2 regions of the Paenibacillus sp. JJ1722 genome follow, and region 2 is predicted to be linked to the other one. Evidence: a T-box and tRNA genes for the amino acid it is inferred to sense, from the RefSeq annotation. Region 2 holds a T-box; the other holds one or more tRNA genes.
The links. A T-box is a leader RNA that pairs with one kind of tRNA and senses whether it is charged. The one in region 2 lies ahead of ileS (isoleucine--tRNA ligase), so its partner is inferred to be a tRNA-Ile.
Positions count from the first base shown of each region.

Region 1: it encodes a tRNA-Ile, which carries the amino acid that the T-box ahead of ileS (isoleucine--tRNA ligase) is inferred to sense. The anticodon was not compared.

Region 1 is NZ_CP182500.1:374,696-390,177, forward strand. Features, by position in the region: gene ACM1ND_RS01555 (protein O-GlcNAcase) at 1-1,400, shown strand, start outside; gene ACM1ND_RS01560 (DUF4127 family protein) at 1,501-3,039, shown strand; gene ACM1ND_RS01565 (N-acetylmannosamine-6-phosphate 2-epimerase) at 3,045-3,764, shown strand; gene ACM1ND_RS01570 (MurR/RpiR family transcriptional regulator) at 3,742-4,581, shown strand; gene ACM1ND_RS01575 (ROK family protein) at 4,712-5,674, shown strand; gene ACM1ND_RS01580 (FAD-dependent oxidoreductase) at 5,700-7,310, shown strand; rRNA gene ACM1ND_RS01585 (16S ribosomal RNA) at 7,704-9,259, shown strand; rRNA gene ACM1ND_RS01590 (23S ribosomal RNA) at 9,664-12,588, shown strand; rRNA gene rrf (5S ribosomal RNA) at 12,739-12,855, shown strand; tRNA gene ACM1ND_RS01600 (tRNA-Ile) at 12,892-12,968, shown strand; tRNA gene ACM1ND_RS01605 (tRNA-Ala) at 12,991-13,066, shown strand; tRNA gene ACM1ND_RS01610 (tRNA-Asn) at 13,071-13,146, shown strand; tRNA gene ACM1ND_RS01615 (tRNA-Met) at 13,181-13,254, shown strand; tRNA gene ACM1ND_RS01620 (tRNA-Ser) at 13,258-13,349, shown strand; tRNA gene ACM1ND_RS01625 (tRNA-Glu) at 13,382-13,453, shown strand; tRNA gene ACM1ND_RS01630 (tRNA-Val) at 13,460-13,535, shown strand; tRNA gene ACM1ND_RS01635 (tRNA-Met) at 13,566-13,639, shown strand; tRNA gene ACM1ND_RS01640 (tRNA-Asp) at 13,665-13,741, shown strand; tRNA gene ACM1ND_RS01645 (tRNA-Phe) at 13,808-13,880, shown strand; tRNA gene ACM1ND_RS01650 (tRNA-Thr) at 13,907-13,982, shown strand; tRNA gene ACM1ND_RS01655 (tRNA-Tyr) at 13,987-14,072, shown strand; tRNA gene ACM1ND_RS01660 (tRNA-His) at 14,092-14,164, shown strand; tRNA gene ACM1ND_RS01665 (tRNA-Gln) at 14,182-14,256, shown strand; tRNA gene ACM1ND_RS01670 (tRNA-Lys) at 14,261-14,336, shown strand; tRNA gene ACM1ND_RS01675 (tRNA-Leu) at 14,351-14,437, shown strand; tRNA gene ACM1ND_RS01680 (tRNA-Gly) at 14,444-14,518, shown strand; tRNA gene ACM1ND_RS01685 (tRNA-Cys) at 14,529-14,599, shown strand; tRNA gene ACM1ND_RS01690 (tRNA-Arg) at 14,626-14,702, shown strand; tRNA gene ACM1ND_RS01695 (tRNA-Pro) at 14,725-14,798, shown strand; tRNA gene ACM1ND_RS01700 (tRNA-Gly) at 14,808-14,878, shown strand; gene ACM1ND_RS01705 (PAS domain-containing sensor histidine kinase) at 15,079-15,482, opposite strand, start outside.
Region 2 is NZ_CP182500.1:3,970,876-3,986,357, reverse strand. Features, by position in the region: gene pgeF (peptidoglycan editing factor PgeF) at 1-195, shown strand, start outside; gene ACM1ND_RS17635 (YggS family pyridoxal phosphate-dependent enzyme) at 204-905, shown strand; gene ACM1ND_RS17630 (cell division protein SepF) at 896-1,348, shown strand; gene ACM1ND_RS17625 (YggT family protein) at 1,356-1,613, shown strand; gene ACM1ND_RS17620 (RNA-binding protein) at 1,622-2,404, shown strand; gene ACM1ND_RS17615 (DivIVA domain-containing protein) at 2,577-3,086, shown strand; T-box leader at 3,255-3,539, shown strand; gene ileS (isoleucine--tRNA ligase) at 3,619-6,708, shown strand; gene ACM1ND_RS17605 (DUF5665 domain-containing protein) at 6,849-7,241, shown strand; gene ACM1ND_RS17600 (TraR/DksA C4-type zinc finger protein) at 7,264-7,998, opposite strand; gene lspA (signal peptidase II) at 8,235-8,726, shown strand; gene ACM1ND_RS17590 (RluA family pseudouridine synthase) at 8,728-9,699, shown strand; gene pyrR (bifunctional pyr operon transcriptional regulator/uracil phosphoribosyltransferase PyrR) at 10,204-10,770, shown strand; gene ACM1ND_RS17580 (aspartate carbamoyltransferase catalytic subunit) at 10,767-11,681, shown strand; gene ACM1ND_RS17575 (dihydroorotase) at 11,741-13,063, shown strand; gene carA (glutamine-hydrolyzing carbamoyl-phosphate synthase small subunit) at 13,125-14,261, shown strand; gene carB (carbamoyl-phosphate synthase large subunit) at 14,263-15,482, shown strand, end outside.

The sequences.
Region 1 (15,482 bases), 2.5 Mb from region 2:
TTCGGGATGAGCCTTCATTCCCGGTCAGAGGAATTATTGAGGGCTTCTATGGGAAACCGTGGAGTTTCGCGGATCGGATGGATGCTGTCCGTTTTATGGCTGCGCATCGGATGAACACGTTCATGTATGCCCCCAAGGATGATCCATATCATCGTGAGCTATGGAGAGAGTCGTACCCTGAGGATACGTTTGACCAGATCCGCGAATTAAAGGAAGCCTGCGAACGGCATGAGATTGATTTTCATTACTGTATCAGTCCAGGGAACGACCTAAGCTTTGGCAGCGATGAAGATTTCCTTAAATTGACGGAAAAGCTAGCGGACGTGATTGCGATTGGCGTACGTCATTTTTCTGTATTAATGGATGATATTGATTATGTACTCAAAGGGGAAAATCGACATTTGCTGGGCCGCTCGGGTCACGCTCATGTCTTTTTGACGAACAAGGTTCACACATGGCTGGCTGAACGGCTGCCTGAGTTTACACTGACAGTCTGTCCTTCGGAATATTGGTCGTATTGGGATACCGAATACAAAAAGGACTTCCGCGAGCGGCTGCATCCGGAGATTAAGGTGTTCTGGACGGGGTACTTTGTTTTTGCCCCACAGATTAGTCGCGAGCACGCCGCCGATAATCATGCGTTCTTCGGACATGAGCTGTGGCTGTGGGATAACATCCCGGTGAATGATTGTGACCATGATCGGTTATTCCTTGATCCGCTGCGCGGACGGTATTCCGGGCTACCAGACTGTGGACATACCGGTATGGTGGCCAACCCGATGAATCAGTGGGAATGCTCCAAAGTGACGCTCATTACGATGTCCCACTATATGTGGAACAGTGCACGGTATATGCCTGAGCTATCTTGGCAATGGGCTGCGCGGGAGTTAGCGGGAGAGCGTGCGGATGAACTGATGTTTTTCTGTCGTCAAAACAGGAACAGCCGACTGGGCGGCAGCGCGTATGAGGACGTGGATCTTGCTTTGCAAATGCGCGATATCCCTGCGCTGGATATGTACTTTGAGCGGCTGCTTCAGACCGTGAGCGTCCTACGGAACGTGCCTGCTGATGATCCGGCGGCAGGTTTCGTGTCCCAGGCCGCGCCGTGGCTGGAACGTGCCGAGCTGGACGCAGGCCTGTGGCATGTGCTGCGCCAAGCTGCGCTCAGTGGCGAGCGACAGGACGATGCACATTCAAGGGGAAGCAGCACGCCGAGCAAAGCAGTTGGCGGGCAAGAGCCGTCGCCTCTGACGGACGAAATTGCAGGAGAACTGCGACGCGGTATCACTGCTTGCTTAGAAGCGGAGGCTCGGCTGGGTAGCAATCCGGCGATCCGTGCTGCCGCGCAGTGGGGTTATGTCGATCAGGACGAACAAGGCAAATATCGACTGATCTTGTGAGTGTTTGCGATGGATTATGAAACCAAGGCAGCATAGCTGCCCTGAAAATAATCATTTGCCGTTAGGATAACGGTAATTTTCAGGAGAGGTGGAACGTACGGTGAAGTCAAACACCCGATTACTTTTTATACCGCTAGATGAGCGGCCCTGTAATTATCAATTTCCTTATTTACTGGCACAGGGTACAGACTTGGAAATGGAGCGACCCCCATTAGAATGGATGGGACAAAAGAAAACCCCTGGCGATACGACCAGACTATGGGCATGGCTCGAAGAACGCGCGGCTACTGCTGATGGAGCCATTGTTGCGATGGATACGTTGCTGTACGGAGGAATCGTACCTTCTCGACTACACGGTATGTCGAGCGAGCAGGTCAGAGATAGAGTGAATCGGCTTCGCAGGCTAAAGCAACTATATCCGCAACTGACTCTGTATGCATTTCAACTAATTATGCGTTGTCCGCAATACTCTTTGGCTGATGAAGAACCGGATTACTATGCCGATTGGGGGCGTGAGATATTCCGAAAGGGCTTCATTGAGCATCGTCAGGAGCTGGGGATCGCTACCGCTGAAGAGTTGCTCGAATTAGCTGATATAAACGAGCGTTTGCCAATGGAAATACTGGATGATTACTTGGGGCGTCGCCATGTGAATTTGGAGGCTAATGAAGTTGCACTGGATCTCGTAGCAGAAGGTATCATTGATTTTATGATCATCCCACAGGATGATTCGGCTCCCTACGGCTATACCGCCAAGGATCAGCAGCGGCTAAGAAGTCGTATTTCTGAGCTTGGGCTGGATTTGAATGTATACATGTACCCGGGGGCAGATGAAGTGGGTTGTACGTTGCTGGCTCGTTGGGTTAACAAGATGAATAATGTAGTCCCACTGGTGTATCCCCGATTGTCTGCTTTGCAGGGGGCATTCGTAGTTCCGCTTTTTGAAGATCGCTATTTTTACGAAACCTTAAAATATCAGATTATGGCGGCAGGTGGGCTGATAGCTTCCTCGGCAACGGAGGCTAATTTGATTTTGTTGGCTAACACACCCGGTGACACGATGGCAGAGGCTTCATCCCAGCAGCGTGCAATGACCGGATATGATGTACATCGGAATGTAGTAGAGCTGGTTGAGTACGGTTCTTATATGCTGCAATATGCAGGTCAAAATGTTGCAGTTGCTGATGTGGGCTACGCCAACGGCGCAGATCTCAAGCTACTTAGACTATTAAAGCAAAAAGGACTGCTTTTTAAGCTGGCAGGTTATGCAGGCTGGAATACCAGTTCTAACACGCTGGGCACCGTCATTGCTCAGTCCATGCTGTATACCCACTATGGCTCTACGGAGGAACATTTGGATTTTCTGTCGCTGCGCTACGCCGAGGATGCCTGTTATTGCGCTGTGGTACGTACGGCTATGAATAACGGGATTGTGGAGCAGATGGGTTTTACCAAGTTTATGCTCGATGGACCGAGAGGCTCGGTAGCTGCGGTTATTCGTGGACGGCTGGAGCAGGCACTCAATGAATATGTGAACGGGCCGGAAGGTTGCGTGGAAATTATAGATTGCTACATGCCGTGGAACCGCACCTTTGAAGTCGGATTAACCGTACGGCATCATGCCGAGAAGAGAGGGTGATTCCTATGGGAATGGAAGGTGTATTATCCAAAGTTCAGCACGGACTGATCGTATCCTGTCAGGCGCTCCCAGGCGAACCGTTACATGGAGCAGATTCTATGGTCAAAATGGCGCGTGCCGCACAGCAGGGTGGAGCTGTAGCGATTCGTGCCAATGGCGCATCGGATGTACGTGCGATTAAACAGGCGATTTCGCTACCAGTGATTGGCTTGATTAAGCGGGATTATGATGATTCTGATATTTACATTACGCCCACCCTTCGTGAAATGGAGGAACTGGTGGAGGCAGGCGCGGATATCATTGCGCTGGATGCCACATTACGACCGCGCCCAGCGGGATGTAAGCTGAAGAGGCTCCTAGATTATGCCCATGAGCAGGGAGTCACTTCCATGGCAGACATATCGACACTGGAGGAGGCGCTTCATGCGGCCTCCCTTGGCGCAGACTGCGTATCCACCACGTTATCCGGGTATACGCCGTACTCTACTCAGATTGAGGGTCCTGATCTGGAGCTGGTTCGGAGAGCGTCGGAACTGGTTCCTGTTCCTTTAATTGCAGAGGGCAAAATCTATGATCCAGCGCAGGTTGAGGAAGCATTCCGAATGGGAGCACATGCAGTGGTTGTAGGCTCGGCGATTACCAGACCCCAATTGATTACGCAGCGGTTTGCCGATGCCGCAAGGAAGGCAGTGAAATGCACCTATGGAGATGAACGACCGAATTAACACGTACTATCCTTCATTAACGAAATCGGAGCAGAAAGTCGCCTTATGCGTACTGGAGCATCCCGCAGATATCATATATTTCTCCGTGACGGAGCTGGCGGATTTTGCAGGTACAGGCGAAACGACGGTGATGCGCTTTTGTCGGAAAATTGGTTTCAAAGGTTATCAGGATTTCCGACTGTCCCTGGCACAAAACCAGACTTATCGTAAAACCGATATGGGCGAGGAGAACATCGACCCAGATAACGAACAAGATATTACGCGTACGGTGTATCACAACATGCTCGATATTTTGCACTCCAGTATGGGACTGCTGGACCATTCAGAGCTTGGTCGTGCGATTGCGTGTCTCGATCAAGCGGGCTATGTTCAATTTTTCGGCGTAGGCGCTTCGGGAATTTCCGCGCAGGATGCTAAAAATCGTTTCTTACGGATCGGGCGGCGCGCCGAGGCCGTGGCAGACGGTCATATTCAGTCGATGATGGCGGTGTCCATGAACCCGGGTGATGTCGCTATCGGCATCAGTGTATCAGGAAGTACGCTGGATACGAACGATATGCTGCACAAAGCCAAGCAAAACGGTGCAACTGTTATCGCAATTACGAATTATGCGAAATCACCCATCACCTCCATTGCAGATATCGTGTTACTGACCGCAGGCAAAGAAGCCCCGATAGAAGGTGGTTCAATCGGTGCTAAAATTTCACAGCTATTCGTGATTGACCTCATCTGCGAAGGGCTTGCTCGCAAGCACACGAGTCACACCAAACAGATGAAGGAAAAAACAGCGAGGGCCGTTATTGAACGAAGCTATTGAGATTTTTCAGTTGTGAATTGAAAACTGTGCGCTCTGACAGTTCAATGACTTGTGTTTGTGGTGCATATGAATGGCTATTTCATGTATTGCTACTAAATAGAAGGTTTGTAAAAAGAGCTAGTAAGCTTTTATGTGGGGCAACAAGGAGGTTGGTGTGGTGGCAGCTGCTGTGAACAGAGTCATTGGAATCGACATTGGGGGCACATCGGTGAAGGCCGCCATAGTGGCACGGGACGGATCGGTGCTTGATGAAATCCGGCTGGATACGGACGCTTCCCGTGGACGTGAATGGGTGTTGTCGCGGGTGTCAGAATCTGTGCTCGGATTGTTGCGTTCTTTTGGAGATACCAGCATCGGTGCCCATATAGATGTAGGCGCTCTAGGCATTGCTACTGCTGGCCGAGTAAATGTGGAGAGCGGCGAAGTTGTGTATGCCACAGATAACCTACCTGGCTGGCAAGGTACATCCTTGGTAACGTGGGCTAGAGAAAAACTGGCTTTACGAGCGGTTGCTGATAATGATGCGAACGCCGCTTTACTTGGAGAAGCGTGGCAGGGAGCGGGGAAGGGCAAGCGACGCTTGGTGATGCTCACGTTGGGAACAGGTGTCGGAGGTGCATATATGGAAAATGACCTCTTGTGCAGAGGGGCTCATTGGAGCGGCGGTGATTGGGGGCACAGTATTCTATTCCCGGGGGGACATCCCTGCAATTGTGGAAAAAAAGGGTGCGCCGAGCAATATGTATCGGGGAGCGCCTTGTTACGTCGAGGTAGGGAACACGTCGGTAAATTGTACCGCTCAGGGAACGAGATTGTGAAAGAGGCCGCTCACGGTAACCAGGAAGCAATCCAGGTGCTGGATGATTACACCGCAGATTTAGCTGTGCTTCTATCTAATATCTCGGTGCCTCTTGATCCTGAGGCAATCATTGTAGGCGGAGGAGTAGCGGACGCGGGAGAGGTCTGGTGGCCCATGCTGGAAAAGCATCTGCACCAACTTGGAGTTCAAACGGAAGTAAGTCGGGCATTGTTGGGCAACCGCGCTGGAATCATCGGCGCTGCACGGCTTGCTTTTGAAATGACCGAGTCCTAGTACAAGAATGAAAGGGGAACGAACCATGACGCAAAAACGGCTTGATACCGACATTGTTGTGATTGGCGGAGGTCTGGGGGGGACATCGGCAGCTCTTGCGGCGGCGAAGGCTGGCATGAGAGTCATCGTGACGGAGGAGACGGATTGGTTAGGGGGGCAGTTAACTTCACAGGCGGTTCCCCCAGATGAGCATCGATGGATCGAACAATTTGGCTGCACAGCAACATACCGTGAGTTCCGTAATCGTGTGCGTGACTACTACCGTCAGAACTATCCGTTAACCGAAGAAGCACGGAATAATCCCATTCTCAACCCTGGGAATGGTTGGGTAAGCCGTCTGGCCCATGAACCACGGGTAGCTCTGCGGGTGCTTGAAGATATGCTCGCTCCCTATTTGAATACGGGGCGCGTTCATGTATACTATCACACCGTGCCTATTGCGGTTCAGACGGATGGGGACTGTATTACTTCTGTAACTGTCCGTACCTCGAATAGCTCTGATCATAAGTGTGGATTTAGAGTGCTGCACGGAACGTTTTATCTGGATGCGACAGAGTGTGGTGATCTCCTTCCAATGGCGGGCGTGGAGCATACGAGTGGAGCGGAGTCGCGGGCTGCTACGGGTGAACCTCATGCACTGGAGTGTGCTAACCCTTTTGATATGCAATCTATCACACATGTGGCTGCCGTAGACTATATTCCCCAGGAAAGCTTCATTATAGAGCGCCCGCAACAATATGATTTCTGGAGAAATTATATTCCTTCCTTTTCCCGTTTTCCGATTTTGAGCTGGTTTGCTACTGACGCGGATGATACCAGTAAACTAAAACAGTTCACATTGTTTCCTAACGATCAGGGCATTGTATCCTTATGGGATTATCGTCGTATTGTAGATTCCTCGATATGGAGCGAACCGCTAAATGATGGTGAGGTAACTCTTTTAAACTGGGCGCAAAATGATTATTACCTAGGGCCATTGATCGGTGTCACCGCTCAGGAGCAGGCAAAACATCGAGAAGGAGCGCGTGAGTTGACTCGTTCATTAATATATTGGCTTCAAACCGAAGCGCCCCGATTAGATGGAGGGTTCGGCTATCCGGGCATTCGACCACGGGGTGATATTCTCGGCACATCTGACGGTCTGGCTAAAACGGCTTATATTCGCGAGTCACGCCGAATTCAGGCCAAGTATATGATATCTGAGTTTGATGTAAGTCGTGAGCTTCGGGGAGAAGAGGGACCCAAGCGATATATAGACAGTGTAGGTGTAGGTAGCTATCATTTGGATCTTCATCCAACTACGGTATCTCAGCGAACGTTCTACATCCCTAACTATCCTTATGAAATTCCATTGAGATCACTTATTCCGGTGAGAATGCGCAATTTACTTCCTGCCTGCAAAAATATAGGGATGACCCAAGTAGCCAATGGCTGCTATCGATTGCATCCTACAGAATGGAATATAGGAGAATCAGCGGGAAGCCTAGCGGCTTACTGTGTCTCCAACGAAGTATATCCCATTGAAGTGAGCCGATCAGCAGAGCATCTTGGATGTTTTCAAAATGTTCTTCTTCGCCAAGGTGTGGAACTACACTGGCCTGCAGAGGTATTCGAGCCAGAGGGAGTCATCAGCTAATGAAGGGGCAACTAGCCCCTCGACTGATTTAAATGAGCTGAAAGATGAACGGATTTATTCTAAAATAAAAAAACAAAAAAAGTGCTTGCTAAGTTGCTTGGCTTTATGATATATTATTTGAGCTGACAACAAAACAGCAGTTTCAAAAGCGAAAAGCTTGGGTGAAACGATCTTCGAAAAAAAGAAAAAAATAACCCTTGCATTTTTGAAACGAACATGATATGATCTTATAGCTGCTGAAAAACGCGGCGAAAGAGAAATGTTTGATCTTTGAAAACTGAACAACGAGTGAGTAAAACGATTTTGTTCGCAAAATCAAACAAGAGATATTTTTATCTCGTCAGTTTCAAAATGAGCTTATCGCTCTTTCTATAAACCAACTTCGGTTGGTCTTTAATGGAGAGTTTGATCCTGGCTCAGGACGAACGCTGGCGGCGTGCCTAATACATGCAAGTCGAGCGGGGTTGTTTAGAAGCTTGCTTCTAAACAACCTAGCGGCGGACGGGTGAGTAACACGTAGGCAACCTGCCCACAAGACAGGGATAACTACCGGAAACGGTAGCTAATACCCGATACATCCTTTTCCTGCATGGGAGAAGGAGGAAAGACGGAGCAATCTGTCACTTGTGGATGGGCCTGCGGCGCATTAGCTAGTTGGTGGGGTAAAGGCCTACCAAGGCGACGATGCGTAGCCGACCTGAGAGGGTGATCGGCCACACTGGGACTGAGACACGGCCCAGACTCCTACGGGAGGCAGCAGTAGGGAATCTTCCGCAATGGGCGAAAGCCTGACGGAGCAACGCCGCGTGAGTGATGAAGGTTTTCGGATCGTAAAGCTCTGTTGCCAGGGAAGAACGTCTTGTAGAGTAACTGCTACAAGAGTGACGGTACCTGAGAAGAAAGCCCCGGCTAACTACGTGCCAGCAGCCGCGGTAATACGTAGGGGGCAAGCGTTGTCCGGAATTATTGGGCGTAAAGCGCGCGCAGGCGGCTCTTTAAGTCTGGTGTTTAATCCCGAGGCTCAACTTCGGGTCGCACTGGAAACTGGGGAGCTTGAGTGCAGAAGAGGAGAGTGGAATTCCACGTGTAGCGGTGAAATGCGTAGATATGTGGAGGAACACCAGTGGCGAAGGCGACTCTCTGGGCTGTAACTGACGCTGAGGCGCGAAAGCGTGGGGAGCAAACAGGATTAGATACCCTGGTAGTCCACGCCGTAAACGATGAATGCTAGGTGTTAGGGGTTTCGATACCCTTGGTGCCGAAGTTAACACATTAAGCATTCCGCCTGGGGAGTACGGTCGCAAGACTGAAACTCAAAGGAATTGACGGGGACCCGCACAAGCAGTGGAGTATGTGGTTTAATTCGAAGCAACGCGAAGAACCTTACCAGGTCTTGACATCCCTCTGACCGGTCTAGAGATAGGCCTTTCCTTCGGGACAGAGGAGACAGGTGGTGCATGGTTGTCGTCAGCTCGTGTCGTGAGATGTTGGGTTAAGTCCCGCAACGAGCGCAACCCTTATGCTTAGTTGCCAGCAGGTCAAGCTGGGCACTCTAAGCAGACTGCCGGTGACAAACCGGAGGAAGGTGGGGATGACGTCAAATCATCATGCCCCTTATGACCTGGGCTACACACGTACTACAATGGCCGGTACAACGGGAAGCGAAATCGCGAGGTGGAGCCAATCCTAGAAAAGCCGGTCTCAGTTCGGATTGTAGGCTGCAACTCGCCTACATGAAGTCGGAATTGCTAGTAATCGCGGATCAGCATGCCGCGGTGAATACGTTCCCGGGTCTTGTACACACCGCCCGTCACACCACGAGAGTTTACAACACCCGAAGTCGGTGGGGTAACCCGCAAGGGAGCCAGCCGCCGAAGGTGGGGTAGATGATTGGGGTGAAGTCGTAACAAGGTAGCCGTATCGGAAGGTGCGGCTGGATCACCTCCTTTCTATGGAGAATCGTTTCCTGCAACGGAAACATTCAAATAAGCAAGTACAATGTACCTGCGACCGGATATTCAATTCGGTTCATCACGTTCGTGTGAATGAAATGAATATCCTTAACTTACTCACTCGTTGCTCAGTTTTGAGAGCTCAAACTCTCAAGCTTCGACGAATGTTTCATTCACACATCCGTGTGGAAGCGAAATATTCATCGGGTTTCGCTTCGAAGAAGCGAATTGCACCTTGAAAACTGGATACCGAAACGAAATTGCGTTTTAGAATATTCCTTTAAGCTGATCTTGTGTAAACAAGTGAAATAAAGGTAGCAGGTAAGGAAAGATCTTTTGCCTTTGGCAAAAATTATTCTTTATCGAACATCGACATTTTCTTTCTTTGAAAGAAAAGTCTAGGTTAAGCTACAAAGAGCACACGGAGGATGCCTAGGCGCCAGGAGCCGACGAAGGACGTGGCGAACAACGATAAAGCCTCGGGGAGCTGTAAGCAAGCTTTGATCCGGGGATGTCCGAATGGGGAAACCCGGCTGTCTTCATCGACAGTCACTTTCTGCTGAATACATAGGCAGAATAGAGGCAGACCAGGGGAACTGAAACATCTAAGTACCCTGAGGAAGAGAAAACAATAGTGATTCCGTCAGTAGCGGCGAGCGAACGCGGATTAGCCCAAACCAAGGAGCTTGCTCCTTGGGGTTGTGGGACGTCTCACATGGAGTTACAAAGGAACCGGTTAGATGAAGAGGTCTGGAAAGGCCCGCCAGAGAAGGTAAAAGCCCTGTAGTTCAAAACTTGTTCTCTCCGAGACGGATCCCGAGTAGTGCGGGGCACGTGAAACCCCGTATGAATCCGGCAGGACCATCTGCCAAGGCTAAATACTCCCTGGCGACCGATAGTGAAGCAGTACCGTGAGGGAAAGGTGAAAAGCACCCCGGAAGGGGAGTGAAATAGATCCTGAAACCGTGTGCTTACAAGAAGTCAGAGCCCGATCTATGGGTGATGGCGTGCCTTTTGTAGAATGAACCGGCGAGTTACGTTCCCGTGCAAGGTTAAGGTGAAGAGCTGAAGCCGCAGCGAAAGCGAGTCTGAATAGGGCGAATGAGTACGTGGACGTAGACCCGAAACCGGGTGATCTACCCCTGTCCAGGGTGAAGGTGCGGTAACACGCACTGGAGGCCCGAACCCACGCATGTTGAAAAATGCGGGGATGAGGTGGGGGTAGCGGAGAAATTCCAATCGAACCCGGAGATAGCTGGTTCTCCCCGAAATAGCTTTAGGGCTAGCCTCGGAAAAAAGAATCGTGGAGGTAGAGCACTGATTGGGTGCGGGGCCCGCAAGGGTTACCAAGCTCAGTCAAACTCCGAATGCCATAGATTTAGTTCCGGGAGTCAGACAGTGAGTGCTAAGATCCATTGTCGAAAGGGAAACAGCCCAGACCATCAGCTAAGGTCCCCAAGTGTGTGTTAAGTGGGAAAGGATGTGGAGTTGCACAGACAACCAGGATGTTGGCTTAGAAGCAGCCACCATTGAAAGAGTGCGTAATAGCTCACTGGTCGAGTGACTCTGCGCCGAAAATGTAACGGGGCTAAACACACCACCGAAGCTATGGCTTGATGCTTGCATCAGGGGTAGGGGAGCGTTGAATGCGGGTTGAAGGTGTACCGTAAGGAGCGCTGGACTGCATTCAAGTGAGAATGCCGGTATGAGTAACGAAAAGATCTGTGAGAATCAGATCCGCCGAAAGCCTAAGGGTTCCTGAGGAAGGTTCGTCCGCTCAGGGTAAGTCGGGACCTAAGGCGAGGCCGATAGGCGTAGTCGAAGGACAACAGGTCGAAATTCCTGTACCACCGTAATCCGTTATGAGCGATGGGGTGACGCAGTAGGGTAGTGACGCGGACTGATGGATGTCCGTCTAAGCAGTGAGGCTGGTGTGTAGGCAAATCCGCACATCGTAAGGCTGGGCTGTGATGGGGAGCGAAAATTGTAGTAGCGAAGGTCATGATCTCAGACTGCCAAGAAAAGCCTCTAGCCAGGAGAAGGTGCCCGTACCGCAAACCGACACAGGTAGGCGAGAAGAGAATTCTAAGGCGCGCGGAAGAACTCTCGTTAAGGAACTCGGCAAAATGACCCCGTAACTTCGGGAGAAGGGGTGCCTCGGTAGGGTGAATAGCCCGAGGGGGCCGCAGTGAAAAGGCCCAAGCGACTGTTTAGCAAAAACACAGGTCTGTGCGAAGCCGCAAGGCGAAGTATACGGGCTGACGCCTGCCCGGTGCTGGAAGGTTAAGGGGAGTGGTAAGCCTTCGGGCGAAGCTATGAACCGAAGCCCCAGTAAACGGCGGCCGTAACTATAACGGTCCTAAGGTAGCGAAATTCCTTGTCAGGTAAATTCTGACCCGCACGAATGGCGTAACGACTTGGGCGCTGTCTCAACGAGAGATCCGGTGAAATTTTAATACCTGTGAAGATGCAGGTTACCCGCGACAAGACGGAAAGACCCCATGGAGCTTTACTGCAGCTTGATATTGAATTTGGGTACGATCTGTACAGGATAGGTGGGAGCCGTAGAACTTTGAGCGCCAGCTTGAAGGGAGGCATCCTTGGGATACCACCCTGATCGTATCTAGGTTCTAACTTGGTACCGTGATCCGGTGCGAGGACAGTGTCAGGTGGGCAGTTTGACTGGGGCGGTCGCCTCCTAAAGAGTAACGGAGGCGCCCCAAGGTTCCCTCAGAATGGTTGGAAATCATTCGAAGAGTGCAAAGGCAGAAGGGAGCTTGACTGCGAGACCTACAAGTCGAGCAGGGACGAAAGTCGGGCTTAGTGATCCGGTGGTACCGCATGGAAGGGCCATCGCTCAACGGATAAAAGCTACCCTGGGGATAACAGGCTTATCTCCCCCAAGAGTCCACATCGACGGGGAGGTTTGGCACCTCGATGTCGGCTCATCGCATCCTGGGGCTGAAGTAGGTCCCAAGGGTTGGGCTGTTCGCCCATTAAAGCGGTACGCGAGCTGGGTTCAGAACGTCGTGAGACAGTTCGGTCCCTATCTGTCGTGGGCGTAGGAAATTTGAGAGGAGCTGTCCTTAGTACGAGAGGACCGGGATGGACGTACCGCTGGTGTACCAGTTGTTCCGCCAGGAGCACCGCTGGGTAGCTATGTACGGAAGGGATAAGCGCTGAAAGCATCTAAGCGTGAAGCCCCCCTCAAGATGAGATTTCCCAGTATGTAAGACCCCTTGAAGACGACGAGGTAGATAGGTTGGGGGTGGAAGTGCAGTAATGCATGGAGCTGACCAATACTAATCGGTCGAGGGCTTATCCTAAATAAAACGCAAATAAGTTTCGGATCCAGTTTTCAGGGTGTAACCTTGAAAGTATGTACAAGTGACATACAATAAGCGCATGGCTATTCATTCACACGATAAGTGATGAACCGAATAACCGTACGGAAGAATTTACAGTGTAAATTCATGTTTGGTGGCGATAGCGGAGGGGTTCCACACGTACCCATCCCGAACACGACCGTTAAGCCCTCCAGCGCCGATGGTACTTGGACCGCAGGGTCCTGGGAGAGTAGGACGTCGCCAAGCTATATCCTTTAAAGGATGATGAAGTTTTACATGTTAGGGCCTTTAGCTCAGCTGGTTAGAGCGCACCCCTGATAAGGGTGAGGTCGGTGGTTCGAGTCCACTAAGGCCCACCACTTCTAGAATAACAAAAAGATTGGGGCCATAGCTCAGCTGGGAGAGCGCCTGCCTTGCACGCAGGAGGTCAGCGGTTCGATCCCGCTTGGCTCCACCAATATTCCCTGATAGCTCAGTTGGTAGAGCACTCGACTGTTAATCGAGTTGTCACAGGTTCGAGTCCTGTTCGGGGAGCCATGTTTTGAATATTTCTGACTTTTATATATAAGGTGGCGGCGTAGCTCAGCTGGCTAGAGCGTACGGTTCATACCCGTGAGGTCGGGGGTTCGATCCCCTCTGCCGCTACTCGGAGAGATACCCAAGTGGCTATAAGGGGACCCTCTGCTAAGGGGTTAGACTGCGAAAGTGGTGCGAGGGTTCGAATCCCTCTCTCTCCGCCATAAATTTATTGGAATCAGAACTTATTTTGTAAGGCCCGTTGGTCAAGGGGTTAAGACACCTCCCTTTCACGGAGGTAACAGGGGTTCGAATCCCCTACGGGTCATAATATGGAGGCTTAGCTCAGCTGGGAGAGCATCTGCCTTACAAGCAGAGGGTCGGGGGTTCGATCCCCTCAGCCTCCACCATAAGAAAATTTGATAAATCCCTTTTAATGTCGCGGGGTGGAGCAGTTCGGTAGCTCGTCGGGCTCATAACCCGAAGGTCGTAGGTTCAAATCCTGCCCCCGCAATTAATTTCCTATTGGAAATGCCTCTGGAACTGTGGTGTAGAGGCCTAACATGCCTGCCTGTCACGCAGGAGATCGCGGGTTCGAATCCCGTCAGTTCCGCCATTTTAATCTCATATATAGTTGACATATATAGTGTGGATTATATGGTGTAGTAATAAAACAAAATATGGCTCGGTAGCTCAGTCGGTAGAGCAGAGGACTGAAAATCCTCGTGTCGGCGGTTCGATTCCGTCCCGAGCCACCTTTCAAGTGGGAAATGAGTAATGTGCCGGTGTAGCTCAACTGGTAGAGCAACTGACTTGTAATCAGTAGGTTGGGGGTTCAAGTCCTCTCGCCGGCACCATTTTGGAGGATTAGCGAAGTGGCCAAACGCATCAGACTGTAAATCTGCTCCCTTACGGGTTCGGTGGTTCGAATCCATCATCCTCCACCAGTCTTTTCATAATCATATGGCGGTCGTGGCGAAGTGGTTAACGCACCGGACTGTGACTCCGGCATTCGTGGGTTCAAGCCCCATCGGCCGCCCTTTATTCTTAATTTATTGGGGATTAGCCAAGCGGTAAGGCAACGGACTTTGACTCCGTCATGCATAGGTTCAAATCCTATATCCCCAGCCATTAAGAGCCATTAGCTCAGTTGGTAGAGCACCTGACTTTTAATCAGGGTGTCGAAGGTTCGAGTCCTTCATGGCTCACCATTTATAATTATTTTGCGGTCGTGGCGGAATTGGCAGACGCGCACGGTTCAGGTCCGTGTGGGCTAACCCCCGTGGAGGTTCGAGTCCTCTCGACCGCACCATATTTTGCGGACGTGGCTCAGCGGTAGAGCATCGCCTTGCCAAGGCGAGGGTCGCGGGTTCGATTCCCGTCGTCCGCTCCATTATCCATACGGCGCCATAGCCAAGTGGTAAGGCAAAGCTCTGCAAAAGCTTCATCCCCAGTTCAAATCTGGGTGGCGCCTTGACTGCTCATTATGGATTTAAATATGCGCCCTTAGCTCAGCTGGATAGAGCGTTTGACTACGAATCAAAAGGCCGGGAGTTCGAATCTCTCAGGGCGCGCCATTTCTTAAAAAAAGTATAATGTCGGGATGTAGCTCAGCTTGGTAGAGCACCTGGTTTGGGACCAGGGGGTCGCATGTTCAAATCGTGTCATCCCGATACTGATTTGCGGGTGTAGTTCAATGGTAGAACTCCAGCCTTCCAAGCTGGTAGCGTGGGTTCGATTCCCATCACCCGCTTTTTGCTATAGCGGATTCTTGTTGCCTCAGTGGTGACACCTTATAAATAAAGAGAGCCTGTCTGGGGACAGAGCTCTCTCTTTTTTTGTATTTATCTTCATGTACCCACAATGTATTGATTATTCATAATCTCGGTATCGGTGTATATCGTTCTGATCATACAACTGGTATACACCGATAACCGATCTAGTGGACAGTTTTTACACGGGAATGGTCAGCTGGATGGAGGTTCCCTCATCTGGAGCAGAGGTCATGCTCATAAATCCCCCTACCCCTCTAGCTCGTTCTTCCATACTGAACAATCCAACTCCCTCTCCTTGGGACTTTCCAGAGAATCCAATGCCCTCATCCCGAATGGTCACTTGTATCATTTCATCTTGATCCTCAACGTCGACATATGCCTCCGCTACATCTGCATATTTGGCTACATTCGTTAATGCCTCCTGTACAATCCGATAAATTGCTATTTCCTTGCGAATATCAAGGCGTTTACGTAGAGTGCATTGAAAATGCACCTCAATCCCGTAATGAGAACAGAAGTTTTCAATATAGGTTCTTATAGCTGGGACGACACCCAAATCATCCAGAACTGAGGGACGAAGTT
Region 2 (15,482 bases):
TTAACCGACGGAAAAACACTACTTGACTTGAAACAATGCAATCGACACATTATGATGAAAGCAGGAATATTGCCGAGCCATATCGAATGTACTACCTTATGCACGAGTAGCCGTAGCGATTTGTTTTTTTCATATCGCAAAGAAGGCGGCGTCACAGGAAGAATGGCGAGTTGGATTGGTCTGGAAGAGAGGTGAGTCCTCCCGTGTCTTTGGAGGAACGAATTAAAGAAGTGAATGCCCGTGTAGAAGCGGCATGTGCCCGAAGCGGACGTTCGTGTGATGAAGTTAATGTGATCGCTGTCACGAAATATGTTTCGGCGGCGACAATGACATCGGTACTGGATAGCGACTTAGAGCATGTGGGCGAAAATCGCTGGCAGGATGCTGCGGATAAATGGAGCAAGTTGGGTGACCGGGGAACGTGGCATTTTATTGGTCATCTCCAAACGAATAAGGTTAAAGATGTGATTGGAAAATTTAAATTTATACATTCGCTTGACCGCTTATCGCTCGCTCAGGAATTGGACAAGAAGGCAGCCGCTCTGGGACTGCGAGTTAAAGCTTTTGTGCAAGTCAATATTTCTGGGGAAATATCCAAATATGGCTTGTCCTCTGAGGCGGTTGTCCCCTTTTTGGAACAAATTCGCGAGTTGGAGCATGTGGACGTGATTGGCTTGATGACGATGGCTCCTCATGAGCAAGACCCGGAAAAAACTCGGCCTGTGTTTCGGGGATTACGTGAATTACGGGATAGGTTAAATGGACAAGCCTTGACCAGAGAACCCATCGCTCACTTGTCTATGGGGATGTCCAATGATTTTGAAGTGGCGGTTGAAGAGGGAGCGACCTGGCTGCGGCTTGGTTCCGTATTGGTCGGACGAGAGGAGGATTTCCATTGGGCGTAATGAATAAGTTCATGAACTTTCTGGGGCTTCAGGAAGAAGAGGAAGTTATAGAGCGAGAGGTTATGAATACGCCGGAAGATCAAGAAATTGAAACCCCAAGCTTTGATAAACGTAAGAACCAGAAGAGCACTAATGTTGTCAGCATCCATTCACAGAAAAATGTGAAAGTTGTCCTGTATGAGCCGCGTTCTTATGATGAAGCACAGGAAATTGCCGACCATATCCGTTCCCATCGCACCGTCGTAGTTAATTTGCAACGAATTCGCAAGGATCAGGCGCTGCGCATTATTGATTTTTTGAGTGGTACTGTGTATGCACTGGGTGGTGGTATTTCCAAGGTCGGGAACAATATTTTTCTGTGTACACCAGACACGGTTGAGATTCAAGGCTCTATTACGGAAATACTGGCTGACACTGAACAAGAACTTAACAGAATGAGGTGAACTTTTCTTGATCGAGGTAATTTACTGGCTATTTCAGATTTATTCGTACATGATCATTGCATATGTTCTGCTGTCATGGCTTCCTAATGCCAGAGAGAGTGTAATTGGCGATTTACTTGCCAAGTTTGTGGAGCCGTATTTGTCTCCTTTTCGCAGGTTTATACCGCCAATCTTCGGGATGATTGATATTTCACCCATCGTTGCGCTGATTGCTCTGCGTTTTGCGTCATACGGTTTGATTTCTTTAATTGGTAATTTCGTCTAGGAGGAGTTATGCGAACTGAGATTTATGAGCATTTTCACCCGGATGAACGGGATTATGTGGATCGCGCTTCCGAATGGATCAGTCATGCGGGAGCTTATCATGAGCAGAAGCTGACTGATTTTTTGGACCCGCGCCAACAGTACATATTGGAGACACTTGCTTCGAAGGAAGACAAGGTCACGATTAGGGTAGATGGCGGATATATGGCTTCAGAACGAAAGCGGGCGCTTATTGCGCCCGATTATTCGTATTTGGACGGTGAGGAGATGGGGATTCAGGTCCTTTCCATCACATCTGACGATCATAAAGTAGGTACTCTTGAACACGGTGATTATCTAGGTGCCCTACTGGGACTTGGAATCAAACGTGGGAAAATCGGGGACATTCATGTACTAGATGATGGGTGCCATGTATTGGTAGCTTCAGAGATTGTCGATTTTATGACGATGCATTTGCAGCAGGTACATCGTGTCCATGTATGGACAGAACTGTTGCCTGTAGCGAGTCTGCGAACGAAGGAAGTTGTATTAGAGGCGCTAGATCTGACTGTCGCTTCTTTACGACTGGACGGTATTGCCAGCGATGTGTACAAGCTAAGCCGCAGTAAAATATTAACACCGATTCGGGCGGGACGGTGCCGGGTAAATTGGAAGGTGGAGGAGAATCCATCCACTTCACTTAAAGCTGGGGACGTTATTTCCATGCAGGGTTTTGGGCGTTTCAAAGTGCTTGAAACAGACGGGATGACAAAAAAGGGAAGATTCCGTGTCAAAATTGGTAAGTTTGTATAGCTGTAGGCAGGAATCACGAGCTTTCTGTCGAAAGAATTAAGCTATAGCGAAGAACTGGAACGATTTTGCTCTGTACAGTATTCACAAAACGGGGTATGATGACCGATAGATGATAGTGAGCGTCGTGACGCGGAAAATATATTTTTTGTCAATCTTATAGGAGGTGGACGGCATGCCATTAACGCCATTGGATATACATAACAAGGAATTTGCCCGCCGGCTTCGCGGTTATGATGAGGATCAGGTTAATGAATTTTTGGATCAGGTGATCAAAGATTACGAGGGCGTTATTCGTGAAAATAAAGAACTGAGCACCGAGTTGTTGAACGTACAGGAGAAGCTCGATCATTTCGCGACGATTGAGGATACGCTGAGTAAGACGATTATCGTGGCGCAGGAAGCGGCTGATGAAGTTCGTAACAACGCCAAGAAAGAATCCCAACTGATCGTGAAGGAAGCGGAAAAAAATGCGGACCGTATTGTGAACGAAGCATTGTCTAAATCCCGCAAGATCGCGTTGGAGGTTGAAGAACTGAAGAAGCAGGCATCAATTTACCGAGCACGGTTTCGTACACTGGTGGAAGCACAGCTTGACTTGTTAAGCCAAGACGGCTGGGAAGCCCTTGAAAACCGGGAACGCGAAGTACTGGAGCGCGAGCGTGAGATGAAAGAAATTTACTAATTTCATTTCTGACAAGCTTTTATTAGGCTTTGTTAGGGTTGACTTTTATCTTTAAACAGGCTATAACTGTAAATACTATACTGAATTCAATGATTATCCGTCCGTCGGCTGATGGTTGTTATTCAAGGCAACGATGTTGCTGATTTAATATTCGATGAATTTAACATGTTTAATTCGTTGATGGGAACGAGTACGTCATGATTTGTCCCTCAGAGAGTTGGCCTTCCGGTGCAAGCCAACGTTCAGAACATGACCGAAGATCCTCCCGGAGAAGTGAGCTGAAGCGCTTAAGATTTTTTATGGCGTGTGTAAGCAATCACCGTTTGCCATGCGTTATAATGGCGCCCTGCTGTAGTTGAGTGGGGCTCAGAGAGCCGTGATGAGACTGTATTTTTAGAATGGTCTGTTTTTACGGAATCAGGGTGGTAACGCGAGCACAGTCTCGTCCCTTTACAGGGATGGGGCTTTTTTTGTTGCTTTTTTTAGGAAATGCTAGGGAAATCAATGATGAGCAGAGAGGGAGTATGACAGTATGAACAGAGTGGATGTTAAAGAAAAAGCACGGTCCCGTGACCTGCGCATCCTGAGCAAATGGAAACAAGAGGACACATTCCGTAAATCCATCACAAATCGTGAAGGAAAGCCAAATTTTGTATTTTATGAGGGCCCACCAACAGCTAACGGTAAACCGCATATCGGTCACGTGCTGGGACGTGTAATTAAGGATTTTGTAGGCCGCTATCAGACAATGAAGGGATACCGCGTCGTACGTAAGGCAGGCTGGGACACGCATGGCTTGCCAGTAGAATTGGGTGTACAAAAGCAACTGGGAATCTCCCACAAGCCTGAAATTGAAGAATATGGCGTTGAAAAGTTTATTAAGAAATGTAAGGCAAGCGTGTTTGAGTATGAGCAACAATGGCGTGATCTAACCGAAGCGATCGGATACTGGACAGACCTCGATAACCCGTACATTACTTTGGATAATAACTACATCGAGAGCGTATGGAACATTTTGGCGACAATTCATGAAAAAGATCTGTTGTATCGTGGTCATCGTGTGAGTCCGTATTGCCCGGATTGTCAGACGACGCTAAGTTCTCATGAAGTAGCGCAGGGCTACAAAGATGTGAAGGATCTGAGTGCCACGGCGAAATTCAAGCTGCATAGCAGTGGTGAATATGTACTGGCTTGGACGACAACACCTTGGACCTTGCCGAGTCACGTGGCGCTCGCCGTCAACCCTGAACTGGAATATGCACGTGTGAAGCAGGAAGACGGTGTATACATCGTTGCTAAAAATCTGGTTGAGGACGTAATTAAAGGCGATCATGAAGTGATTGGCACACTATCCGGTTCAGAACTGGTTGGCCAAACGTATACCCCGCCATTTACGTATTTTCAGGTTGAGAAGGGTAATCAGATTCTGGGTGCGAAGTTCGTAACAGACTCCAGTGGTACAGGTATCGTTCATATGGCTCCAGCGCATGGTGAGGATGATTACCGGGTATGTCGTGAAAATGGTGTTGAATTCATCAACGTGGTGGATCTTCAAGGTAACTATGTAGAGGAAATCACTGATTTTGCAGGCCGTTTTGTGAAAGACTGTGATGTAGATATTGTTAAAATGCTGTCCGAAAAAGGTTTGCTGTACAGCAAGGAAAAATACGAGCATAGCTATCCGTTCTGCTGGCGCTGCGATACTCCATTATTGTACTATGCTATGGACAGCTGGTTTATCAAAACAACTGCGATCAAGGATCAATTGATTGCCAACAACAGCGAAGTCGAATGGTACCCGGGGCATATACGTGAAGGACGTTTTGGCAAGTTTTTGGAGGAACTGGTGGATTGGAACATCAGTCGCGATCGCTATTGGGGTACACCACTAAACATCTGGGTTTGTGAGGAAACTGGAGAACAGTTCGCTCCGCATAGTATTGCTGAATTGAGGGAACGTGCGATTGGCGATGTACCAGCGGACATCGAGCTGCACAAACCATATGTAGATGATATTAAGGTTCGTAGCCAATGCGGTAAATACGAAATGACTCGTACACCGGAAGTAATCGACGTATGGTTCGATAGTGGCTCCATGCCGTTTGCACAGCATCATTATCCTTTTGAAAATAATGAAACGTTCGAGCAGCAATTTCCGGCAGATATGATCTGTGAAGGGATTGACCAGACTCGTGGCTGGTTCTATAGCTTGCTTGCGGTTTCGACTATGCTGACTGGCAAAGCTCCTTATAAAGCTGTCATGGCGACAGGCCATGTACTGGATGAGCAGGGGCAGAAAATGTCTAAATCCAAGGGTAATGTTATTGATCCGTGGGAAGTGATTGACGAGTACGGTACAGATGCTTTCCGCTGGGCATTGCTGTCTGATAGTGCACCATGGAATAGCAAACGTTTTTCCAAAGGCATTGTAGGTGAGGCTAAATCGAAGCTGGTGGATACGCTTGTAAATACACACGCTTTTCTGACTTTGTATGCGGATATCGACGGATTTGATCCGGCACAGCATCCGTTCAAACCATCGGCTCATAAGTTGGATCGTTGGATTTTGTCCCGTCTGAACAGCCTCATTTTGGTAGTGGACAAAGCGCTGGCTGTAAATGACTTCCTGAACTCATCTAAAGCAATTGAATCGTTTATTGATGAGCTGAGCAACTGGTATATCCGTCGTTCACGCGACCGATTCTGGGGCAATGGTCTTACAGAAGATAAGCTGGATGCATACCGTACACTGACCGAAGTGTTGTTAACGACTGCCAAACTGCTTGCGCCGTTTACACCACTGCTTGCAGAGGATATTTACCTCAACCTAAGCAACGGGGAAAGTGTTCATCTGGATGATTATCCGACTGCCAATGAGTCCTTGATCGATTTGGAACTGGAACGAGATATGGAAACGGCACGCCGTGTCGTTGAATTGGCGCGTAACGTCCGCAACGAAACGGGTTTGAAAACGCGTCAACCGTTGTCCGAGTTGATTCTGTCCATGGATCAGGACTTTGAACTGAGTGGCTATGAGGAAATCATCAAAGATGAGATTAACGTGAAGCATATTCATGTTGAGACGGACGATAGCGGCTTTGTAGATTTTACACTGAAACTGAATTTGAAAGTAGCAGGCAAGAAATACGGCAAAAATGTCGGTTTCCTACAAAACTTTTTCAAAGGAATGTCTGCTGAGGATACCCGTTCTGTTTTAGAAAAAGGAGTGTTAAACGTCGCTTCTCCAGAAGGTGAAGAGCTGCAAGTTACGGCCGAAGAACTGCTGGTGGAGAAAAAAGCGAAAGAAGGCTTCGCTTCTGCTTCCGGTTATGGCTTAACGGTAGCGTTGAACACAGACATTACGCCAGAGCTGGAGCAAGAGGGTTGGGTACGTGAAGTGGTTCGTGCGGTACAGGATTATCGTAAAAAACTGGATCTGCCGATTGAAAAGTATGTGGCGTTGACGTTGGATGTAGATAACGAGCTGCGTCAGGCCATCGAAAGCTTCGATTCTGTGTTGCGTGAGAACGTATTGGTTACTACTGTGACATTTGGTCAAGCCGAACCGGCAGAACATGTGGATGTGAACGGTAAAACCATCGGCGTTCATATTGGAGAATAATTACAAGCCCCCTGTCCCATAATACAATAACAGGCAGCATATAAAAACGAGCCTAAGCATCGGAAACGGTTTTTCTCCGTTACGTGCTTCGGCTCGTTTGCTGCGTTCAGGGCAGCCATGGGAAAAGGGGGATTGTGCATATGACGGCACGATCAAGGCGTAGACAGGGGAGAAGTCTCCGAGAGATGAACGGAGAAGGAGCAGCCGTAGCCGCAGATAAAAGCAAAACAGGTAATCAGGCAGAGCAATTAAGTCGTGTTGAAAAGCTGATACGTGCTGTGTCAGAGCAGATGGAACGGACACGTATTGCAGATTATGCTTTGCTGCTGAACAAGCCTTGGCGATTACTTTGGCTAAATCTAATATCAGGCGTTTCCAGGGGAATCGGCATCGCGCTAGGTTTTACTTTTTTTGCCGCTACCATTATTTATGTGCTGCAAGTGCTCGGAGCGTTGAATTTGCCGATTATCGGTGATTATATCGCTGATATTGTACGAATTGTACAACGACAATTGGAGCTTACTACCTATTAGGCAGCGATCTCCACTTTGAAGTTCACGATTCGTCTTCGTGCGTATCCGGCTCCAGTAGACCTTCGCCCTCGCCATCTTCGATATAACGCTGATAAATGGAACTACGAATAACGGAAACATTTTGTCCATAAATGTCAGTAGCAACAAAGCTTTCGTATGGTTCTACGAAGCCCATATTATCGTCGCCTGCTTCAATTTCCATATCATCATAACTGTGGATTTCTCTACTTTCGGCCATGGCTGGTGTGTTAGAGGTACCCCAATTTTCGACGATCTGCCATGCATCTTCACCGTCGAAGCCGTTTTGATCATCACGCTCATCCAGACTTGTTCTGCCGAACGAGGGAGCGAGAAATTCTTCCTCCACTGGGCGGCGGTTAGACACTTCTGTTTCGGGACTGTACTCTTTACAGTAAATGGTATAGGGAACAGCCAGTAGGCGCTCATAGGGAATGGGTTTACCGCTGGCGGCACAAATGCCATACGTCCCCTTTTCCATGGCCATCAGAGCTGATTCGATGCGTTCTAATTGGAATTCGTCGTGCTCCAGTAAGGAAATATCCTTGGCTCGCTCGTAGGTTTCGGTAGCCAGATCTCCTGGGTGGTTATCAATAGGAGAAAGCTCGCCGGTTTGATCGCGTTGGGAATCGCCGAGTCCGTAATGGCCGTTGTCCTGCAAACGATGCTCAATTTCTTTTTTGCGTTCCAGCAGTTCGTTACGCAAGCCCTGCAATTGTTGCTCCGTCAATGGGGACATGAAATCCTCTCCTTGTTCTAGGTTTACATGCGCATGCGTTGTGTCGAGTATGCTCCTTGTAGTTTGCACCGGGAAGACCTCTTTTACATAGGAAATTCTAATCAAATGCGAAGGAGTTCATTTTATGGATGATCTGTGCTTGATAGCTTGCGGGTTTCGTGGACGATCTGAGAACGCTTATGCTACAATAAATGGGTTCAACAACGGATATAAGCGGATCGGAGTGACGAAGGACTGTGATTTATTTTGGTATTGCGCTAATTATTTTTTTGATTGATCAGGGAGTAAAATATTTGGTGGCTACGCGGATGGAATTGTACGAGCAAATACCAGTCATCGGCAATTTCTTTTTAATCACCTCCCATCGTAATCGTGGAGCCGCTTTTGGGATTTTGGAAGGTCAACGTTGGCTTTTTATCGTGATTACAATTGTAGTGGTGATCGGTATCGTCTGGTACCTGCGAAAAACAGTCAAGGCTGGACAAAAGCTACTTCCTGTTGCGCTAAGTTTGGTGCTGGGGGGAGCAGTCGGTAACTTTTTGGATCGGGCTATTTCAGGTGAAGTGGTTGATTTTGCGCAATTCAATTTTGGAAGCTATACGTTCCCGATTTTTAATGTGGCAGATTCGGCGATTGTCATCGGTGTAGCACTGATTATTTTGGATACATTGCTGGAATCGCGTCGGGAAAAAGGAAATGGCAATGATAGCATTGAAGGGAAGTCATAGCATGAGCGAAGTGAATGAAAATGGCGAAGCCGCAGGTCTGTCTTATGAAGACGAACTGGAGAGTGAATCTCTGGAATGGACAGCGGATTCCGTGGATGCCAAAACACGTATAGACAAATATATCGCCGAAGAAATGAAGGAAGTGTCTCGTTCTCAGATACAGCTGTGGATCGGAAATGGTCGGGTGTTGGTGAACGGTACGGCGATCAAGGCGAACTACAAGCTGGCTGAAGGAGATCGTATTGTATTATCGGTACCGGAGCCAGAAAGTGTAGATATTGTACCGGAAAATATTCCGTTGGATGTCGTTTACGAGGATTCGGACGTTATTGTTATTAACAAGCAACGTGGTCTGGTCGTGCATCCTGCACCGGGACACTCTTCGGGAACATTGGTTAACGCACTGATGTACCACTGCCACGATCTTTCCGGCATCAATGGGGAATTACGTCCTGGTATTGTTCACCGTATTGATAAGGATACATCAGGACTGCTGATGGCGGCTAAAAATGATCAGGCTCACGCATCACTTGCAGCACAGCTTAAGGACCATAGTGTGACTCGGAAATATATAGCCTTAGTTCACGGTCATTTGAGCCACGATCAGGGAACGGTAGATGCTCCGATTGGCCGCGATTCGGGTGATCGCAAATTGTTCACAGTGACGGAACGTAACAGCAAGCATGCAGTCACCCATTTTCTCGTCATTGAACGGTTGGGGGATTATACCCTGCTTGAACTTCAATTGGAAACAGGACGCACACACCAAATTCGTGTTCACATGAAATTTATTGGACACCCATTGGTTGGCGACCCTATGTATGGACGCAGCAAAGGGGTTCGTATGGATGGTCAGGCGCTGCATGCGGCGGTACTGGGTTTTAAGCATCCATCCACTGGAGAGTACATGGAATTCAACAGACCGATCCCTCCTGATATGGAGGATGTGTTAGCATCCTTGCGTAGTCGCTAAAACAATGACAATTTGCATTCCTATTCACAAACCTGAATAAATTATTAAGTTAAACCGCCTAAATGGCGGTTTTTTTATTGTGGGATAAGGTATGGGTAAAAACAACTATGGATAATTATACAATGAAGTTGTATAATTATTAGAGTGCTTCCGGTGGTTCCGGTTGAACGGGTGTTGACACACGATTTTCAATCTGTCATACTTCTCGTAGTTGCGATGAACTTTGTCCAAGAGATGGCTAACCATCTCACACTATGAGAAGCAGGACAAAGGAAATCCTGAATAGCACCTTTAAATCAGTCCCGTGAGGCTGGCAAGGTAACGTGAATGGATCACTGATCAGTGCATCCGCTGCGGCGGTATGTCTTCAGTGTGTCCGAGAGATCGGAGAACAGTAGAAGACTGTTCACACGAGACTCCTTGCCAAACTTGGGCAAGGAGTCTTTTTTGTATCCGAACACGGGACCAGGTCTGAAGGGAACATCACCTGAGGAGGCTGGAAGCATGAGTAATGAAACACATGTACTGATGGATGAAATTGCGATTCGTCGGGCATTGACACGGATTGCACATGAAATTTTGGAGAAAAACAAAGGTATTGACGATTGTGTGCTAGTAGGTATTCGAACACGTGGAGTTCATCTGGCGCAACGTCTGGCTGAAAAAATTGCTGAGATTGAAGGCGCACCAATTCCATGGGGAGAGCTGGATGTTACAGCCTACCGGGATGACCGGAGCAGCGTAGCCGAAGCTAAAGGAAATGGAAAAGAGCTTTTGATGAATCCTGCTGACGTATCGGTTCATGATAAGAAAGTCATTCTCTTTGACGATGTGCTGTATACAGGCCGCACCATCCGCGCGGCGATGGATGCATTGATGCACTGCGGACGACCGCAAATGATTCAGCTGGCAGTGCTAGCGGATCGCGGACATCGTGAGCTTCCGATTCGTCCGGATTACATCGGCAAGAACATCCCGACCTCCAAATCTGAGGAAATCGTAGTAGCCCTTCAAGAGACGGACGGTAAGGACGAAGTGACAATCATTCAGAACCGGGGGGAACAGCTATGATCACAACAGCCAGTCAACTTAAAGAACGTAGCCTGCTCGGGTTAAAGGAACTTAGCCGAAATGAAATCGAGTCCATTCTGGATCGCGCTCATTATTGGGAGTCTCAACCAGAAAAACTAGTTCCAGTACTGCAATCACGCTTTGCGGCCAACATGTTTTTTGAAAACAGCACTCGCACCCGCTTTTCTTTTGAAATGGCAGAGAAGCGGCTGGGCGCTCAGGTTTTGAACTTTTCCGCTGCGGCTTCCAGTGTGGAAAAAGGGGAGTCCATTTACGATACAGTACGTACGCTCGAATCCATGGGCATTGATGCAGGAGTCATTCGGTTAAAGCCAGCCGGGGTGCTGCAAGAGCTCGCCGAGAAGGTCAGTGTCCCACTGGTTAATGCGGGGGACGGCAACAATGAGCATCCAACGCAGGCTCTGCTGGACCTGTACACCATGCGCAAAACTTTCGGTGAGCTTAAAGGCTTGAGAGTATCCATCATAGGAGACATTCTGCACAGCCGTGTCGCTCGCTCGAATCTGTGGGCCTTGCAAAAATTCGGAGCCAAGGTTAGCTTCTGCGCTCCTGATAATATGCAAGCACCTGATCTTGCGGCGTACGCGCCTTATGTTCCGATGCAAGAGGCACTACAGGCGGACGTGGTCATGATGCTTCGGGTACAGCTGGAACGGCATGCTGAAGGGATGTTGCGCTCAGCGGATGAGTACCGAGAGCAGTACGGTTTGACAGAAAAAAGAGCAGCGAACCTGAAGCCCGGAACGATTATCATGCATCCAGCTCCAGTGAATCGGAATGTGGAAATTGATAGTGCAGTTGTGGAAAGCGAACAATCGCGAATTTTTCCGCAAATGGCAAACGGAGTTCCGATCCGCATGGCGGTTATGGAACGGGCAATGAAGCTGTAGAAGCTGTCAATTGGATCGTAGGAAAAAGTTGCAGAAAACTGAGCGGAGGAATATTTCAGATGAAACAATTAATAATGAATGCAAGCGTATTGAACGAGCAGGGCGAGGCTGAATTGAAATCCATCCTAATCGCCGACGGAAAAATTTTGGCTATCGCAAATGCAGATGCTGGAGTCAGCCTACTTATAGAAGAAGGGGCATCTGAGCAGGAGCGCGAAGTTGAAAAAATCGACGCCCAGGGAAAACTGGTCATCCCCGGTTTAATCGACATGCATGTGCATCTGAGAGAACCTGGCTTTGAATATAAAGAAACGATTGAAACGGGCAGCCGTGCGGCGGTGAAAGGCGGATTTACGACGATTGCCTGCATGCCAAACACACGTCCAGTGACTGACAATGTGGACACAGTCCAGCTGGTATTGAAAAAGGGACAGGAAGCCGGGCTTGCCAAGGTTCTTCCTTACGCAGCCATTACGAAAAACGAACTGGGTCGTGAGCTGACAGATTTTGAAGCGCTCAAGGCAGCAGGTGCAATTGGCTTTACTGACGATGGTGTCGGGGTGCAAAGCGCGCAAATGATGAAGGATGCCATGGCGCGGGCCAAAGCATTGGATATGCCGGTTATTGCACACTGTGAGGATAACACGCTTGTTGAAGGAGCGGCGGTGACGGACGGAGAATTTGCCAAGCGCCACGGACTTAAAGGCATTCCGAACGAATCCGAAGCCATTCACGTCGGACGAGACATTTTACTATCCGAGGCAACCGGGGCACACTATCATGTATGCCATGTCAGCACGGAGCAGTCAGTGCGGTTAATCCGCCACGCGAAATCTTTTGGCATCAAGGTAACGGCTGAGGTATGCCCACACCACTTGGTATTGTCAGATGAGGACATCCCTGGGCTGGATGCGAACTGGAAAATGAATCCTCCGCTCCGCTCCCCACGTGATGTGCAGGCATGCATCGAGGGACTGGAAGACGGTACGATTGACATCGTCGTAACCGACCATGCAGCGCACAGTGAGGAAGAGAAGGCAAGAGGTATGGAGCTGGCGCCATTCGGAATCGTTGGATTCGAGACGGCCTTCCCGCTGTTGTACACAAAATTCGTAGCTACCGGACAGTGGACGCTGGACTTTCTAGTGCGTCGTATGACTGCTGATCCAGCGCGTGTCTTCCGCCTTGATACGGGACGCCTGGAAGAAGGGGCTCCAGCTGACCTGACCATGATTGATCTGGAGCAGGAGCAGGCAGTTGATCCGCAAACGTTTGCCAGCAAAGGACGCAACACTCCTTTTACAGGCTGGAAGCTCAAAGGCTGGCCTGTGAAAACTTGGGTAGATGGCAAACTGGTATGGTCTGCTGACGAAGCAAAATAAATAGAAACCACTAAAAAAATAGAACCTTATAGCAGGAAACAATATAGAGGAGTGAGACGGGATGCAGGCAAGATTGTTACTTCAGGACGGCACGCTGTTTACAGGCACATCATTTGGTGCGGAAGGTGATAAAACAGGCGAGGTCGTTTTCAACACAGGGATTACAGGCTATCAAGAGGTGCTTACTGATCCCTCTTACTGCGGACAAATCGTAACGATGACTTACCCGCTGATTGGCAATTACGGAATTACTCGGGATGACTTTGAATCGGTACGGCCTTATGTCCACGGCTTTGCTGTTCGACATTACGAGCCGGCGCCAAGCAACTGGCGTGCTCAATACAGCGTGGGCGATTTGCTGAAGGAATATGGCATCATTGGCATTAGCGACATCGACACCCGCATGCTTACCCGGATTATTCGCCATCACGGCACGATGAAGGGCATTTTGACGACTGGTTCCCAGCCGCTGGAAGAACTGAAAGAAATGATGTCTGACCTCACCATTGAAGAATTGCGTAATCAGGTTCCTATGACTTCCACACCTCATCCGTACAGCAGTCCTGGCAACGGAGAGCGGATCGTACTGATTGACTACGGTGCAAAAAGCGGAATTTTGCGCGAACTGAATAAACGGGACTGCGATGTGGTTGTCGTTCCACATGATACGACGGCTGAGGAAATTCGTCGCTTGGACCCGGACGGTATCCAGCTGTCTAACGGCCCTGGAGATCCAAAAGACGTACCCCATGCCGTTCGTACGGTAGCTGAACTGTTAGGGGAATACCCGATTTTCGGAATTTGCTTGGGACACCAGTTGTTCGCTTTAGCTTCGGGGGCGGATACGGAGAAGCTGAAATTCGGACATCGCGGTGGTAACCACCCGGTGAAAGAACTGGAGAGCGGACGTTGCTTTATCACATCACAAAATCACGGCTACACGGTGAATGAGGATTCGATCCAAGGAACTGAGCTTGAAGTGACGCATATTAATAACAACGATAAAACGATTGAAGGTCTTAAACATACCAAGTATCCCGCTTTTTCGGTTCAATATCATCCAGAGGCTGCGCCAGGACCTTACGACAATGGCTACCTGTTTGACCGCTTTCTGGACATGATCCGTGAGCACAAAAGAAATCATCCAAAGCAACCGCGTCAGGCTGCTATCGCCGCCGCAGTGAGAGGAGAGCGCTAATATGCCGAAAAATACAGAACTTAAAAAAATACTTGTGATCGGTTCCGGTCCGATCGTTATTGGTCAGGCAGCAGAATTTGATTACGCTGGTACACAAGCTTGTCAAGCGCTCAAAGAAGAAGGCGTCGAGGTAGTGCTGATCAACAGTAATCCGGCAACCATCATGACAGACACCAACATGGCAGACAAAGTATACATCGAGCCGATCACACTTGATTTTGTAACACAGATTATCCGTCAAGAGCGTCCAGATGGTCTGCTTCCTACGCTGGGAGGACAGACAGGTCTGAATATGGCAGTGGAACTGGCTCGCGCCGGAGTGCTGGAGCGTGAAAACGTCAAGCTGCTGGGAACTCAACTGAATTCGATAGAACAAGCCGAAGATCGTGATCTGTTCCGTGATTTGATGCGCGAGTTGGAGCAGCCTGTACCGGAGAGTGTAATTGTAACAACCTTAGAGGAATCGTTAGAATTTGCTAACGAAATCGGTTATCCAATTATCGTTCGCCCTGCTTATACGCTAGGGGGAACAGGCGGTGGTATCTGCTCTACAGAAGAAGAACTGCGTGAAACCGTCAGCTCTGGCTTGAGATACAGTCCAATCGGACAATGTTTGGTGGAAAAAAGTATCGCAGGTATGAAGGAAGTCGAGTATGAGGTCATGCGTGACGGCAATGATAACTGCATCGTTGTTTGTAATATGGAGAACTTTGATCCAGTCGGCGTGCATACTGGTGACAGTATCGTCGTAGCTCCGAGTCAGACGCTGTCAGATCGCGAATACCAGATGCTGCGCTCCGCTTCTCTGAAAATTATCCGCGCCCTCAATATCGAAGGCGGCTGCAATGTACAGTTTGCGCTTGATCCGCACAGCTATCAATACTATGTAATTGAAGTAAACCCACGCGTAAGCCGCTCCTCGGCGCTGGCTTCCAAGGCAACCGGATATCCGATTGCTAAAATGGCTGCCAAAATTGCACTGGGCTACACGTTGGATGAAATTGTGAATCCGGTAACGGGACAAACGTATGCTTGCTTTGAGCCAACACTGGATTACATCGTGAGCAAAATACCACGCTGGCCATTTGACAAATTCATTTCTGCCAACCGCAAGCTGGGCACGCAAATGAAAGCAACGGGTGAAGTCATGGCCATCGGACGCACATTCGAAGAGTCCATCCATAAAGCGGTACGGTCGTTGGAAATCGGTGTAAACCGTCT